One region of the Mesorhizobium sp. B2-5-3 genome, then DNA from elsewhere that is predicted to be linked to it. Evidence: riboswitches for the same ligand, from Rfam matches in the RefSeq annotation. Region 1 holds a riboswitch; the other holds the start of a gene.

What was found. A riboswitch is a leader RNA that binds a small molecule or an ion and turns the genes downstream of it on or off. The one in region 1 is predicted to bind S-adenosylmethionine.
Positions count from the first base shown of each region.
Region 2: another riboswitch for S-adenosylmethionine. It lies ahead of FJ867_RS07195 (homoserine O-acetyltransferase); the one in region 1 lies ahead of FJ867_RS14495 (O-succinylhomoserine sulfhydrylase).

Region 1 is NZ_VFUS01000005.1:332,491-339,799, forward strand. It holds gene FJ867_RS14490 (BrnA antitoxin family protein) at 1-294, shown strand, start outside; gene FJ867_RS14495 (O-succinylhomoserine sulfhydrylase) at 316-1,503, opposite strand; SAM riboswitch at 1,561-1,638, opposite strand; gene FJ867_RS14500 (2'-deoxycytidine 5'-triphosphate deaminase) at 1,716-2,810, shown strand; gene FJ867_RS14505 (ABC transporter substrate-binding protein) at 2,909-3,682, shown strand; gene araD1 (AraD1 family protein) at 3,731-4,723, opposite strand; gene mmsB (multiple monosaccharide ABC transporter permease) at 4,925-6,217, opposite strand; gene mmsA (multiple monosaccharide ABC transporter ATP-binding protein) at 6,214-7,309, opposite strand, start outside.
Region 2 is NZ_VFUS01000002.1:521,759-529,067, reverse strand. It holds gene FJ867_RS07215 (methyltransferase domain-containing protein) at 1-437, shown strand, start outside; gene FJ867_RS07210 (ABC transporter ATP-binding protein/permease) at 577-2,400, shown strand; gene FJ867_RS07205 (DUF1194 domain-containing protein) at 2,506-3,309, shown strand; gene metW (methionine biosynthesis protein MetW) at 3,421-4,035, opposite strand; gene FJ867_RS07195 (homoserine O-acetyltransferase) at 4,094-5,263, opposite strand; SAM riboswitch at 5,382-5,459, opposite strand; gene hisC (histidinol-phosphate transaminase) at 5,596-6,705, shown strand; gene FJ867_RS07185 (prephenate/arogenate dehydrogenase family protein) at 6,712-7,309, shown strand, end outside.

The DNA.
Region 1 (7,309 bases):
GAGGCTACTCCCCCAAAGCAGTCGCGCGCTGATGCTTTGGGGCTCGCCAGAAAGGCGCTTGGCGCGAGGACCGACGAGGAAGATGCTGCGATCACTGCCGCCGCCGAGGCCGATCCGGATGCGCAGCCGACCGATGCCGCTTCGCGCCGCAAAGTTGGCCGACCGCCGCTTGCGCGACCCAAACGTGCGGTACAGTTGCGCCTCGACGCCGATGTTGTCGACCGTTTCAGGGCCGGTGGTGATGGCTGGCAGACGCGCATGAACGAAGCGTTGCGCAAAGCGGCAGGCCTGTAGTCCTCGGTCTGCCACCAGTCCTCATCGGGCCTTCAACGCCTGCGCGATGTCGTCCAGCAAATCGTCGGTATCTTCCAGCCCGACCGACAGCCTGAGCGTGCCGGGTCCGATGCCGAGCTCGGCGCGCGCTTCGTCGCTGAGGTTCTTGTGCGTTGTCGTCGCCGGATGGGTGATCAGGCTTTTGGCGTCGCCGAGATTGTTCGAGATCAGGACGATGTCGAGCGCGTTCTGCAAGGCGAAGGCACCCTGCTTGCCGCCCTTGACGTCAAAGCAGATCAGGGTGGAGCCGCCCGACATCTGCTTCTTCACGATATCGGCCTGCGGATGGTCGGCGCGGCCGGGATAGATGACGCGGGCGATCTCCGGCTGCTCGGCCAGGAAATCGGCGATCTTGCCGGCGCTCTCCGTCTGCTGGTGCACGCGCAGCGGCAGCGTTTCCAGGCCCTTCAGCAGCGTCCAGGCATTGAACGGCGACAGGCTGGGGCCCGTATGGCGGAAATAATCCTGCAGGTTCTCGTCGATCCACTTCTTGTCCGACAGGATGACGCCGCCGAGACAGCGGCCCTGGCCATCGATGTGCTTGGTCGCAGAGTAGACCACGATATGCGCACCGAGCTGCAACGGCTTCTGCTGGAGCGGCGTGGCGAAGACATTGTCCACAACCAGCCGCGCGCCGATCGAATTGGCAAGCGAAGCGACGGCGGCGATGTCCACCACCTCAAGCGTCGGGTTGGTCGGGCTTTCCAGGAAAAACAGCTTGGTGTTGGGCCGAACCGCCTTTTCCCAATTGGCGATGTCGGTGCCGTCGACCAGCGTCGCCTCGATGCCGTAACGCGGCGCCAGCGTCTCGACCACCCAGCGGCAGGAGCCGAACAGGGCGCGCGCCGCAACGATATGATCGCCGGCCTTGACGCTGCACAGGAGTGCTGCCGTCACCGCCGCCATGCCGGACGCGGTGGCGCGCGCGTCCTCGGCGCCTTCGAGCGCGCACATGCGCTTCTCGAACATGTCGACGGTCGGATTGGCGTAGCGCGAATAGATGAAGCCCGGTTCCTCGCCCTTGAAGCGGGCTTCGGCGGCTTGGGCCGTTTCATAGACATAGCCCTGGGTCAGGTACATCGCCTCGGAAGTTTCACCGAAGCCGGAACGCAGAGTCCCGCCATGCACGAGTGCGGTCTGAGGCTTCCAGTTGCGCGTCTTGCTCGTCATCGTCCTATCCAAACACAAAAAAACCGGCCGCGAAAAAGTCGCAACCGGTCCATGCGGCCTTGCGGCCCGACGGTCCTTTAGCGACTTGTTTAACGTGGCTGCAAGCCGACCGGCCAAATCACCACGGGATAACGACCCTTTAGACCCGCGCCACGCTTGCGTCAATTGCCGGCTTCATTAAGAGACTTGTACCAGCAGAGCGGAGCCAGACTTTGCGGCAGACAGGAATTCTTCCCGATCAGGACATTGCGGCGCTGTTCCAGTCCGGCGCGCTGAAGTCGTCGCTTGCGCTCGACGCCGACCAGATCCAGCCGGCCAGCCTCGATCTGAGGCTCGGCGACAAGGCGTGGCGGGTGCGCGCGTCCTTCCTGCCGGGTCCCAACCACAAGGTCAGTGAAAAACTCGACCGGCTGAAGCTGCACGAGATCAGCCTGGCCGACGGCGCCGTTCTGGAAACCGGCTGCGTCTACATCGTGCCCCTGCTCGAAAGCCTGGCGCTGCCGGCGGAAATTTCGGCGTCCGCCAATCCCAAGAGCTCGACCGGGCGGCTCGACATCTTCACCCGCGTGATGACCGATCGCGGCCACGAGTTCGACAAGATCGCCGCCGGCTATCATGGTCCGCTCTATCTCGAAGTCAGCCCACGCACCTTCCCGATCGTCGTGCGCGCCGGCTCGCGCCTTTCGCAGATACGCTTCCGCACCGGCAATGCGCTGCTCTCGGAAGCAGAGTTGCATCAATTGCACCGGGCCGAAATGCTGGTCGCCACCGAACCGCCGAACATCTCCGGCGGCGGCATCGCATTGTCGATCGATCTCAACGGCGACAGTGACGGGCTGGTCGGCTATCGCGGCAAACACCATACCGGCCTCGTCGATGTCGACAAACGCGCGGCGCAGGAGATCGTCGACTTCTGGGAGCCGATCCACAAGAGCGGCGCCGGCGAGCTGGTGCTCGATCCGGACGAGTTCTACATCCTCGTCAGCCAGGAAGCGGTGCATGTGCCGCCGCTCTACGCGGCCGAAATGACGCCCTTCGATCCGCTGGTGGGCGAGTTCCGTGTCCACTATGCCGGCTTCTTCGATCCGGGTTTCGGCCATTCGGCGGCCGGCGGCACCGGCAGCCGCGCCGTGCTCGAAGTGCGCAGCCATGAGGTGCCGTTCATCCTCGATCATGGCCAGATCGTCGGCCGGCTGGTCTACGAGCATATGCTGAAGCGGCCGCAGGCGCTTTACGGCACCGAGCTCGGCTCGAACTACCAGGCGCAGGGCCTGAAGCTGTCCAAGCACTTTCGCGCCGCGCCCTGAACGCTCATCACCGTCAGGCAAGATACTTGCCTGCGCCGGCTCGCCATGCTTGGCTGCCTCGCCGGCCGCCGACGTGGCGGCGCTCAAGGGGAATGAAAATGCAGATTTCGAAATGGATAATATCGGCGGCGGCCGCCGCCATGCTGACGCTTGGTGCCGGCGCCCTGTCGGCGCATGCGGCGGAGAAAATCAAGATCGGCACCGAGGGAGCCTATCCGCCGTTCAACACCATCACGCCCGACGGCAAGGTCGAGGGCTTCGACATCGACATCGCCAACGCCTTGTGCGCGCAGATGAAGGTCGAATGCGAGATCGTCACCCAGGACTGGGACGGCATTATCCCGGCGCTGCAGGCCAAGAAGTTCGACGCCATCATCGCTTCGATGAGCATCACCGAGGAGCGCAAGAAGCAGGTCGCGTTCACCCACAAATATTATACGACGCCGCTGTCGCTCGTCGCCCTGAAGGACAGCGACATCGCCTCGACCGAACCGGCGGCACTCACCGGCAAGACGGTCGGCGCCCAGGCGGCGACCACGCAGGCCAATTACGCCCAGGACGTCTATGGCAAGGCCGGCGCCGAAGCGAAGCTCTATCCGACCCAGGAAGAGGCAATCACCGATCTCCAGAACGGCCGCCTCGACGCCGTCCTTTCCGACAAGTTCGTGCTGATGGACTGGATGAAGAAGGCGAGCGACGGTTGCTGCAAGATGGTCGGTGACGTCAAGGGCACCGAGACCGAAGCCGGCATTGCCGTGCGTCTCGAGGATACGGCGCTGCGCGACAAGCTCAACGCAGCCATTGACGCCATCGTCGCCGACGGCACCTACAAGAAGATCCAGGACAAGTATTTCGACTTCGATATTTATTGAGATGGAAGCTGCCGATCTCCTCCCACCAGGGAGGAGATCACGCTCATCTCACAGCGCCTTCACCGCCACCTTCACCGGCTGTTCGATTTCGAGCGGATTGCGCAGCGGCAGGCCGAAATCGCCGGCCTCGATCTCGAACACGTCGCCGGCCTCGGTCTTGATGCCGTCGGCGAAGGACAGGGTCGCGGTGCCGAACATGTGCACATGCACGTCGCCCGGCTGGCGGAAAGCCGAATATTTGAAATGGTGGTGTTCGAGATTGGCGATGGTGTGCGACATGTTCGCTTCGCCCGACAGGAACGGCTTTTCCCACATCAACTTGCTGTCGCGCCAGATGCGTGAGGAGCCCCTGATGTCGGCGGGCAGGTCGCCGACCAGGATCTCCGGTCCGAAGGAAGCGTTGCGCAGCTTGGAATGGGCGAGAAAGAGGTAGTTCACGCGTTCGGTCACATGATCGGAAAATTCGTTGGACAGCGTGAAGCCGACCCGGAACGGCGCGCCGTCGTCGCCGATGACATAGATGCCGGCAACCTCGGGCTCCTCGCCGGCATCCTTGGCGAAGGCCGGCGACAGGAGCGCGGCACCCGGCGCCACGGCCATCGTGCCATTGCCCTTGTAGAACCATTCCGGCTGCACCCCGATCTGGCCTTTCGCGGGTTTGCCGCCTTCCAGCCCCATGCGGAACATCTTCATGGAATCGGTGAGCTGCTCCTCGCCGTCGGTGCTGAGCTTCTTGTGCATGGAATCGCGCGTCGCCGCCGAGCCGAGATGCGTTAGCCCCGTGCCGGTCAGATGCAGATGCGCCGGATCGGGATGATTGATCGGCGACAGCAGCCGCCCCTTCTTGTAGGCGGCGTCGAGATCGACGGTCTCGCCGAGCCCCTTGCGTTCGATCAACGCGGCAAGGCCGACGCCGGTACGAGCGGCTTCCATCGCCAGCGAATAGACGCTGCGTGCGCCGTTGATGATCCGGGTCTTGCCGCCTGTGCGGGCAACGACACGGATGGTCTCGGCGTCGTCGAGAATCTGCGAGATCAGCATGATCAGTCCTCTCTCATATGTCTTGGCATGGCTGCCTTCTGGCAAACCCTGACCTGCGCGGCTCGGACTGGCCGTGCCACGGGTTGAACTCTTCGTCCGGATTGCGCTCGCGAGCCCGGTCCCTGAAGGACTTCTTCAAGCCGGCGAATTGCCGGCAGCGCCGCGACCGTATGTCTCCTGCTTGCCTCGCCTGAAACCTGTTCAGGCCTTGTTCTTGTTGTAGACGTCGAAGATCACGGCGCCGAGCAGCACCAGGCCCTTGACCACTTGCTGCCAGTCGACATTGACGCCCATGATCGACATGCCGTTGTTCATCACGCCCATGATAAAGCCGCCGACCACCGCGCCGATGACCTGACCGACGCCGCCCATCGCCGAGGCGCCGCCGATGAACACCGCGGCGATGACGTCGAGCTCGCTGCCGAGGCCTGCCGCCGGCACGGCCTGGCCGAGACGCGCCGCGATGATCAGGCCGCCAAGCGCCGACAGCACGCCCATATTGACGAACACGTAAAGCGTCAGCCGCTCGGTCTTGATGCCCGACAGCTGCGCGGCCTTGGCATTGCCGCCCATCGCATAGATGCGGCGGCCGATCGTCATGCGCTTGGTGACGAAGACGAACAGTGAGATCAGCAAGCCCATGACGAGCAGCACCACCGGCAGGCCCCGATAGCTGGCGAACTGGTAGACCAGGAACAGCGCCAGCGCGCTGCCGACCAGCGTCTTGATGACGAACAGGGTAAACGGCTCGGCCTCATAGCCGTGGCGTTCGCGTTTGCGTCGCGTCCGCAGCCCGAAATAGGCATAGGCCAGCACGGCGATCAGGCCCAGCACGATCGTCGTCATGTGCAGCGTCAGGCCGCTGCCCATAATCGTCTTGCCGGCTGCATTCACCGTTGGCGGGATCAGCGTCAGCGGTCCGATGACATCTGGAATGAAGCCGGAGCTGAGTGCCTTGAACTCGGGCGGCAGCGGCCCGACCGAAGATCCGCCGCCGAGCAGCGCCTGGCAGATGCCGCGGAAGATCAGCATGCCGGCCAGCGTCACGATGAAGCTCGGTATTCGGTGATAGGCGATCCAGTAGCCTTGCGCCGCGCCGATGAGGCCGCCCACGATCAGGCAGACGATGGAGACCACCAGCGGGTTGCTGAATATGCCGAGAGGCCAGATCACCATCATCATCGCCGCCAGCGCGCCGATGAAGCCGGCCACGGACCCCACGCTGAGGTCGATATGACCCGATACGATGACCAGCAGCATGCCGAGCGCCATCACGATGATGAAGGAGTTCTGCTGCACCAGATTGCTCAGGTTCACCGGCTTGAACAGCGTTCCCGAGGTGGTGAACTGGAAGAACACCATGATGGCGATCAGCGCCAGGATCAGGCCGTATTCGCGCAGGTTCGTCGCCAGCGCCGATACGGCGATGCGTGGACGCTGCCCTACATCTTCGGCGACGTTGCTTTGCGGGGCGGGGGCGCTTTCCGTGCTCATGCTGCTTTTCCTTCTCCCCGAACGATGGCGCGCATTATTCTTTCTTGGCTTGCGTCCGCCGCGGGCATTTCGCCGACGATGCGGCCTTCGTTCATGACATAGATGCGGTCGGTGATGCCGAGCAGTTCTGGCATTTCCGACGAGATGACCACGATCGCCTTACCTTCGGCCGCAAGGCGCGCGATGATCGTATAGATTTCATATTTGGCGCCGACATCGATGCCGCGCGTCGGCTCGTCCAGGATCAGCACTTCCGGGTCGGCGAACAGCCATTTCGACAGCACCACCTTCTGCTGGTTACCGCCGGAAAGATTGCCGGTCATCTGATAGACGCTGGAGGCGCGGATGTTGGTCTGCTTGCGATAGTCGTTGGCGACGGCAAGCTCGCGCAAATCGTCGATCACGCTGTGGCGCGACACGCCGCCGAGATTGGCCAGCGTAATGTTGTGCTTGATATGGTCGATGAGATTGAGGCCGTAGGTCTTGCGATCCTCGGTCACATAGGCAATGCCGTGTTCGACCGCCCTGCTCACAGAGGAGACGTCGATCGGCTTGCCCTTGAGCAGCACCTCGCCGGTGATGCGGCGCCCATAGGAGCGGCCGAACAGGCTCATGGCGAATTCGGTTCGCCCGGCGCCCATCAGCCCGGCAATGCCGACCACCTCGCCCTTGCGCACATTGATGTCGATGCCCTTGATCACCTGCCGCTCGGCATGGAGCGGGTGATAGACCGACCAGTTCTTCACCTCGAACACGACCTCGCCGATATCGGGCTCGCGCGGCGGATAGCGGTCGTCGAGCGAACGGCCGACCATCGAGGTGATGATGCGGTCTTCCGAGATGTCCTTCCTGGACAGCGTCTCGATGGTTCGTCCGTCGCGGATGACGGTCACCTTGTCGGCGACCCGGTTCACCTCGTTGAGCTTGTGCGAGATCAGGATCGAGGTCATGCCTTGTCGCTTGAATTCGAGCAGAAGGTCGAGCAGCGCCTGGCTGTCCTTTTCGCTGAGCGACGCCGTCGGCTCGTCGAGGATCAGGAGCTTGACCTCCTTGCTCAGCGCCTTGGCGATTTCGACCAGCTGCTGCTTGCCG
Region 2 (7,309 bases), on a different contig from region 1:
TCTGGCGCGTGCTGTCGCCGGCCGGCCGGGTGGTCATCGTCGTGCCCAACCGGCGCGGCGTCTGGGCGCGGTTCGAGCACACGCCGTTTGGCAATGGCAGGCCGTTCTCGCGCGGTCAGCTCACCGAGTTGCTGCGCGAGGCGAATTTCACGCCCGCCGCCTGGTCCGACGCCCTGTTCTTTCCGCCATCGCGGCGGCGTTTCATGATGCGCTTCCACAATATGGTGGAGCGCGCCGGCCGGCGGCTGTGGCCGATCTTTTCCGGCGTCATCGTGGTCGAGGCGCAGAAGCGGCTCTATCAGGGCGTGCCGGCCGCCCAGCGCGCTTCCCGACGGGTTTTCGTGCCGGTGCTTTCGCCGCATGCAGCAACGCGGCTCGGCCGGCGAATAGAGACCGGGGCCACGACATCGCCGGGTCCGCGAATGACACCTTCGTGATCATGCCAGAAACTTGCGCCGGACGGCATTTCGCGACCTATCTGTCGCTGACGGGCTCGCAGCCTGGCTGAGTGACCAGTGGCGTCACTACACTTCATCCGGTTTTCAGCACCGCTTTTGAACGCAAGGACTTCAGCTCATGGCCGATTATCCGGACAATGATGCCTCTGCCCGGCCTATCGCTGCGGTCGAAGCTTCGAGCCTGCGTGATCAGGTGGCAACCATCAAGCTGGCGCTTGCCGGGTCGCCGGTCCGCAAAGGGCTACGCTGGGCCTCCATCGGAATGGTTGCCGTCATTGTCGCGACCTCGATCGGCCAGGTTCTGCTCAACCGCTGGAACCAGCCTTTCTACGATGCGCTTGCACGCCGCGACATGCAGGCCTTCCTGCACCAGCTCGCCGTTTTTGCCGCGATTGCCGGTGGGCTTCTTGTGCTCAATGTCGGCCAGACCTGGCTCAATCAGATGATCCGGCTGAAGCTGCGCGAGGCGCTGACGCTCGATCTGATCGATGGATGGATGCGGCCGGCGCGCGCTTTTCGCCTGGCGCATGCAGGCGCCATCGGGGTCAATCCCGACCAGCGCATGCAGCAGGACGCGAGCCATCTTTCCGACCTGTCGACGGATCTTGGCGTTGGCCTGCTGCAATCCCTAATCCTGCTCGCCTCCTTCGTCGGCGTGTTGTGGGAGCTGTCCTCGGGCTTCGTCTTCCATGTCGGCGGGACATCGCTCGCCATACCGGGCTACATGGTGTGGGCGGCCATCCTCTATGCCGGAACGGCTTCCTGGCTGAGCTGGCTGGTCGGACGGCCACTGATCCACCTCAACAGCGACCGCTACACACGCGAGGCGGAGCTGCGTTCCTCGATGGTGCGCGTCAACGAGAACATCGATGCCATCGCGCTCGCCCGAAGCGAGCCCGATGCCAGGCGGCGGCTGGAAACCGACCTGGGCACCGTGCTCGGCGCCATGCGACGCATCTATAACGCCCAGATCAATCTCGCCTGGGTGACGGACACCTATGGCTGGATCACCGTGGTGGCTCCCATCCTGGTCGCTTCGCCGGTCTATTTCGCGGGCGATATCAGCTTCGGCGGACTGATGATGGCAGTCGGCGCCTTCAATCAGGTCCATTCTTCATTGCGTTGGTTCATCAACAATATCGGCAGCATCGCCGATTGGCGCGCGACGCTGATGCGCGTCGCCGATTTCCGCATTGCGCTGGATGAGACCGATGTGCTGCACGGCCAGGAAAGGCGCATCGAATTCGGCGAGAATGCAAACGGCAAGCTGACCTTCGAGAAACTCGAAGTGGCCTCGCCGGAGGGCTGCACGAGGCTCGCCGACCAGCATGTCGAGATCCACGCCGGCGAACGCGTCATGCTCACCGGCGAGCCTGGCGCGGGCAAGACGCTGTTCTTTCGCGCCATTGCCGGCCTATGGCCGTGGGGGAGCGGGCGCATCGGCATGCCGGCGGGAGAGACGCCCATCTTCGTGCCGCGCACGCCTTACTTCCCAACCGCCACGCTGCGCGAAGTGCTCGACCGCGTGGACGGGGTTGCGCCGGCAAGCGATGCCGATATCTCAGCCGTGCTGGCCGAGATCGGCCTGGAACACCTGTCGTCGTCGCTCGGCCGCAGCGCGCGTTGGGAGCATGAACTGGCCGACGACGAACTGCGCCTGCTGGCCTTTGCCCGCCTCGTGCTGCGGCAGCCGAAATGGGTGATCATCGATGAGGCTCTCGATGCCTTCGACGGACCGACACTGCGGCGGGTGTTGTCGATGCTGGAGAAGCGGCTGGCCGGGGCGACGATCCTCAATATAGGCCGCGGCCAGCACAACAATCAATTCTTCCCGCGCGCACTGACCATCGTGAAGGCGTCCGGCGTGCCGGCTCTGAAGCCCGCGCGCATAAGGGCAGGCGCAATCGAGCCGCCGCCGGCCGCTCCTCGCCGCAAGGCATAGCGCTTCCGGCATCTATTCGGACCAGCCCGCGCCACGCCACGCGGCAGCTTTATTTCGCCGTGATCGCGAGGGAAGATCGCACCGGAAACATAGCTTGAGCCGGCCATGCTTGATGCTCTCAGCCTGCTTGCCTGCCTGGCCTGCACCGAGGCCGCCGTGACTGCGCCTGCGCCGGATAGCCTGGCCGTTGACGTCGAATTGGTGCTGGCGGTCGATATCTCATTGTCGATGGACGAGAAGGAGTTCGCCCTGCAGCGCGCCGGCTATGTGGAGGCGCTGCGTCATCCCGACTTCATCAAGGCGGTCCGCGCCGGGAACGCCGGTCGCATCGCGCTCACCTATTTCGAATGGGCCGGCACCGTGCGCGACGACGCGCTCATCGGCTGGCAGATCATCGACGGCGCCGAGAGCGCCAACGCTTTTGCCGACAAGATTGCAGCCCGCCCGTTCCGCAGCTTCCGCGGCACGTCGATCTCCGGCGCGCTCGCCTTCGGCGCAGGGCTTTTCGACCGCACTACTTTCGAAAGCGAACGCAGCGTCATCGATATTTCCGGTGACGGACCAAACAATATCGGGCTGCCCGTCACCGCCACGCGGGATGCGGCAAACGCCAGAGGCATCGTCATCAACGGCCTGCCGATCCTGATCAATCCATCGCCCACCTTCAGCCATCTCGACCGGTATTACGCCCAGTGCGTAACCGGCGGGCCGGGCTCCTTCGTGCTGCCGATTTATACAGCCGCCGAATTCTCGACGGCGATCCGGCGCAAGTTGATCCTCGAAGTGAGCGGCGTTCAGAACGAGACCAGGATCATTCCCGCCGAAGCCGAGGCTCCGATCGACTGCCTGCAAGGCGAACGCGACAGACGGTTCTTGTCGGATCCGTATTTCCCGGAGCTCGATCGCTGAGCCTTCGCCGGGCTATGCGTCCCAACCTGCTGATGACCTTCGTCGCAGAGATCAGCCTGCAGCTCGACTTCGCCCGAAAAGGGGGTGTCATAGCCACCTCCGGGATGGCCCTTATCGCTTCAACAAGAACACCGCTTGCTGGCCGAAGAAGTTCCAGAACCACCATGGCATCGACAGGCCGATCTTCTGGCCGTTGGCGTCGAGCGCGGTCGCCCTTTCCACGGTCGCGCCAAGCTCCTCGCACAGATTGACGAAGTCGCGGATGGTGCAGAAGTGGATGTTCGGCGTGTCGTACCAGGAATAGGGCAGGTCCTTGGTCACCGGCATGCGGCCCTTGACGAACAGCGACAGGCGCACCCGCCAGTGGCCGAAATTGGGGAAGGAAACGATGGCGTGTTCGCCGATCCTGAGCAGTTCGTCGAGAACGAGCTTCGGGTTGCGGGTCGCCTGCAAGGTCTGCGACAGGACGACGAAATCAAAACCCTTGTCGGGATAGAATTCAAGATCCTTGTCGGCGTCGCCCTGGACGACAGAAAGGCCGCGCGCCACGCATTCGTTGACACCGCGCTGCGACAGCTCCAGTCCGCGGCCGTCGATCTGCTTGGTTTCCTGCAAAAGCTCGAGCAGCGAGCCGTCGCCGGAGCCGACGTCCAGCACCCGCGATTGCGGCGGGATCAGACCGGCGATCACCTCGAGATCGACGCGCTGGGCGCGGTTGACGCTCATGGCTTGCCCCTTGTCGTGGTGCGTGACCCTTGATGGACAGGTCTGCAATTTTGCGGGGTCATGCGCCGAGCCCTCTCGCTCGCGCGGCCGAGCCGATGAAGCCATTGATGGCGGCGAACAGTTCCGGCTCGTCGAGCAGGAAGGCGTCGTGCCCGCGATCGGTCTCGATCTCGACGAAGGACACCGACGCGCCGGCGGCATTCAGCGCATGGACGATCGAGCGGCTCTCCTCGGTCGGGAACAGCCAATCCGAGGTGAACGACACCAGGCAGAAGCGGGTCTTGGTGCCGGCAAAAGCATCGGCCAGCCTGCCGCCGTGGTCGGCGGCGAGGTCGAAATAGTCCATGGACCGCGTCATATAGAGATAGGAATTGGCGTCGAAGCGGTCGACGAAAGTCATGCCCTGGTGACGCAGATAGCTCTCGATCTGGAAATCGGCGTCGAAGCCGAAGGTCAGCGCTTCGCGGTCCTGCAGGTTGCGGCCGAACTTCCGGTGCAAGGCTGCTTCCGACAGGTAGGTGATGTGGGCGGCCATGCGCGCCACGGCGAGCCCCTTTTCCGGGCGTTTGCCGTGGTCGAAATACTTGCCGCCATGCCATTCGGGGTCGGCCATCACGGCCTGCCGGCCGACCTCGTGGAAAGCGATGTTCTGCGAGGAATGCCGCGCGCCGGTGGCGATCGGCAGCGCCGAGAAAACACGCTCCGGATAGCTCGACGCCCATTGCAGCACCTGCATGCCGCCCATCGACCCGCCGAGCACGCAAAACAGTTTTTCGATGCCGAAATGATCGATCAGCATCTGCTGGGCACGCACCATGTCGCGGATGGTGATGACCGGAAGGTCGAGCCCATAAGGCTTGCCGGTGGCGGGATTGGTGGATGCCGGGCCGGTGGAACCGAGGCAGCCGCCGATGACGTTTGAGCAGATGACGAAGAAACGGTTGGTGTCGATGATCTTGCCGGGGCCGATCAGCACTTCCCACCAACCCGGCTTGCCGGTCACTGGATTGGTGCTAGCCACATGCTGGTCGCCGGTCAAAGCGTGGCATACGAGAATGGCGTTTGAACGGGCGTCGTTCAGCGTGCCGTAGGTCTGGTAGGCGATCTGGAACGGCGACAGCAGCGTGCCGGCGTCGAGCTTGAGCGGCTTGTCGGCGCCGAAGCGCACGACCGGGCTCGACGGTTGGTCTGCCTCGTTGTTGGTTCTGCCAGCGCGCTGAGCGGCCATCTCGTCTCTCTTGCTGCACCTTGCCTTTGCGGAAATCGCTGCCGATCTCCGCGCGCCGGCGCGTTCGTCCGGCCGGCCGCGGACAATAAAAAACCGGCAATGCCTTCGCAAAGCCGGTTACGTCGCGCAAACGGCCCTTTAGCGAATTGTTTAACGTGGCTGCAAGCCGACCGGCCAAATCACCACGGAACTGTCGCTGCCCTTCTAGAACTCACCTGCTTCGCCGTCAATGCCGCCTGCTGGCACCACTGCCACCTCTCGACATTGCCGGCCATGGCTTGTATTTCCGCAGCGGCTTCCAGGACGGAAGCGTTCTCGACGGATTTTGCGATATGAGCCAGACCCCGGACAAGGCACGTCCAACCCCGCGCGCGGGCATCATGGACATCCAGGCCTATGTGCCGGGCAAGAGCTCGGCCCCCGCCGGGGTGGACAAGGTCCACAAGCTGTCGTCGAACGAGAACCCGCTCGGCCCCTCGCCGAAGGCAATCGAGGCCGCGCGCGAAGTCGCCGCCAAGCTCGACGTCTATCCCGACGGCACCGCCCGGCGCCTGCGCGAAGCAATCGCCGAGGTGCATGGTCTGAACGCACAGAACATCATCTGTTCCAACGGCTCCGACGAGATCCTCGGCCTGCTGGCGCAGACTTATCTGGCGCCCGGCGACGAGGCCATATTCACCGAACACGCCTTCATGGTCTACAAGATCTACGTCCAGTCGGCGGGTGCGACGCCTGTCGCGGTCAAGGAGACCCAGGAGCGCGCCGACATCGATGCGATCCTGGCGGCCGTCACGCCACGTACGAAGATCGTGTTCCTCGCCAATCCCAACAATCCAACCGGCACTTACGTGCCGTTCGAGGAGGTGCGCCGCCTGCATGCCGGCCTGCCGAAGAACGTGCTTCTGGTGCTCGATGCCGCCTATGCCGAATATGTCAGGCGCAACGACTATGAGGCCGGCATCGAGCTCGCGGGCAGCTCTCAGAACGTGGTCATGACCCGCACCTTCTCCAAGATCGGACTTGGCGGGGCGCGGATCGGATGGATGTATGGGCCGATGCACATCGTCGACGCGATCAACCGCATACGCGGTCCCTTCAACGTCAATGCGACGGCGATCGAGGCCGGCATCGCCGCCGTCCGCGACCGCGCCCATATCGAGCGCAGCGTCGCGCATAACGAGACCTGGCTGGCCTGGCTGAGCGAACAGATGACCGGGCTCGGGTTGCGGGTGACGCCGAGCGTCGGCAATTTCCTCCTCATTCATTTTCCCGACGACGGCAAGCATTCGGCCGCGGCGGCGGACGATTATCTCACCCAGCGCGGCTACATACTGCGGCGTGTTTCGAGCTATGGCTTTCCCAACGCACTGCGTATGACGGTCGGCACCGAAGAGGCCAATCGCGGCGTTGTCGCGGCACTCACGACATTCCTGAAAAGCTAAAACGCCATGGCATCACCGATGTTCGAAAAGATCGCGCTGGTCGGCATCGGCCTGATCGGCTCGTCGCTGGCCCGCGTCATCCGCCGCGAGGGCCTGGCCGGCCATGTCGCCATCTCGACGCGCAGCGCCGCGACGCTGGCGCGGGCGCAAGAGCTTGGGCTGGGCTCCTCCTACGCCATAGATGCCAAGGAAGCGGTCCGCGATGCCGACCTGGTTATCGTCTCGGTGCCGGTCGGCTCGTCCGGCGCGGTGGCGCAAGAGATCGCGCCGGCGCTGAAGAGGGGCGCCATCGTCACCGATGTCGGCTCGACCAAGGCTTCCGTGATCGCACAGATGCAGCCGCATATACCCGGTGGGGTGCATTTCATTCCCGGCCATCCGCTGGCCGGCACGGAGAAATCTGGGCCCGATGCCGGTTTCGCCGATCTGTTCGACAACCGCTGGTGCATTTTCACCCCGCTGCCGGACACGGATCCGGACGCGCTGGAAAGGCTTTCCGAATTCTGGCGCCGTTGTGGCGCCAACATCGACACGATGGATCCGCAGCATCACGACATGACGCTGGCCATCGTCTCGCATTTGCCGCACATCATCGCCTACAACA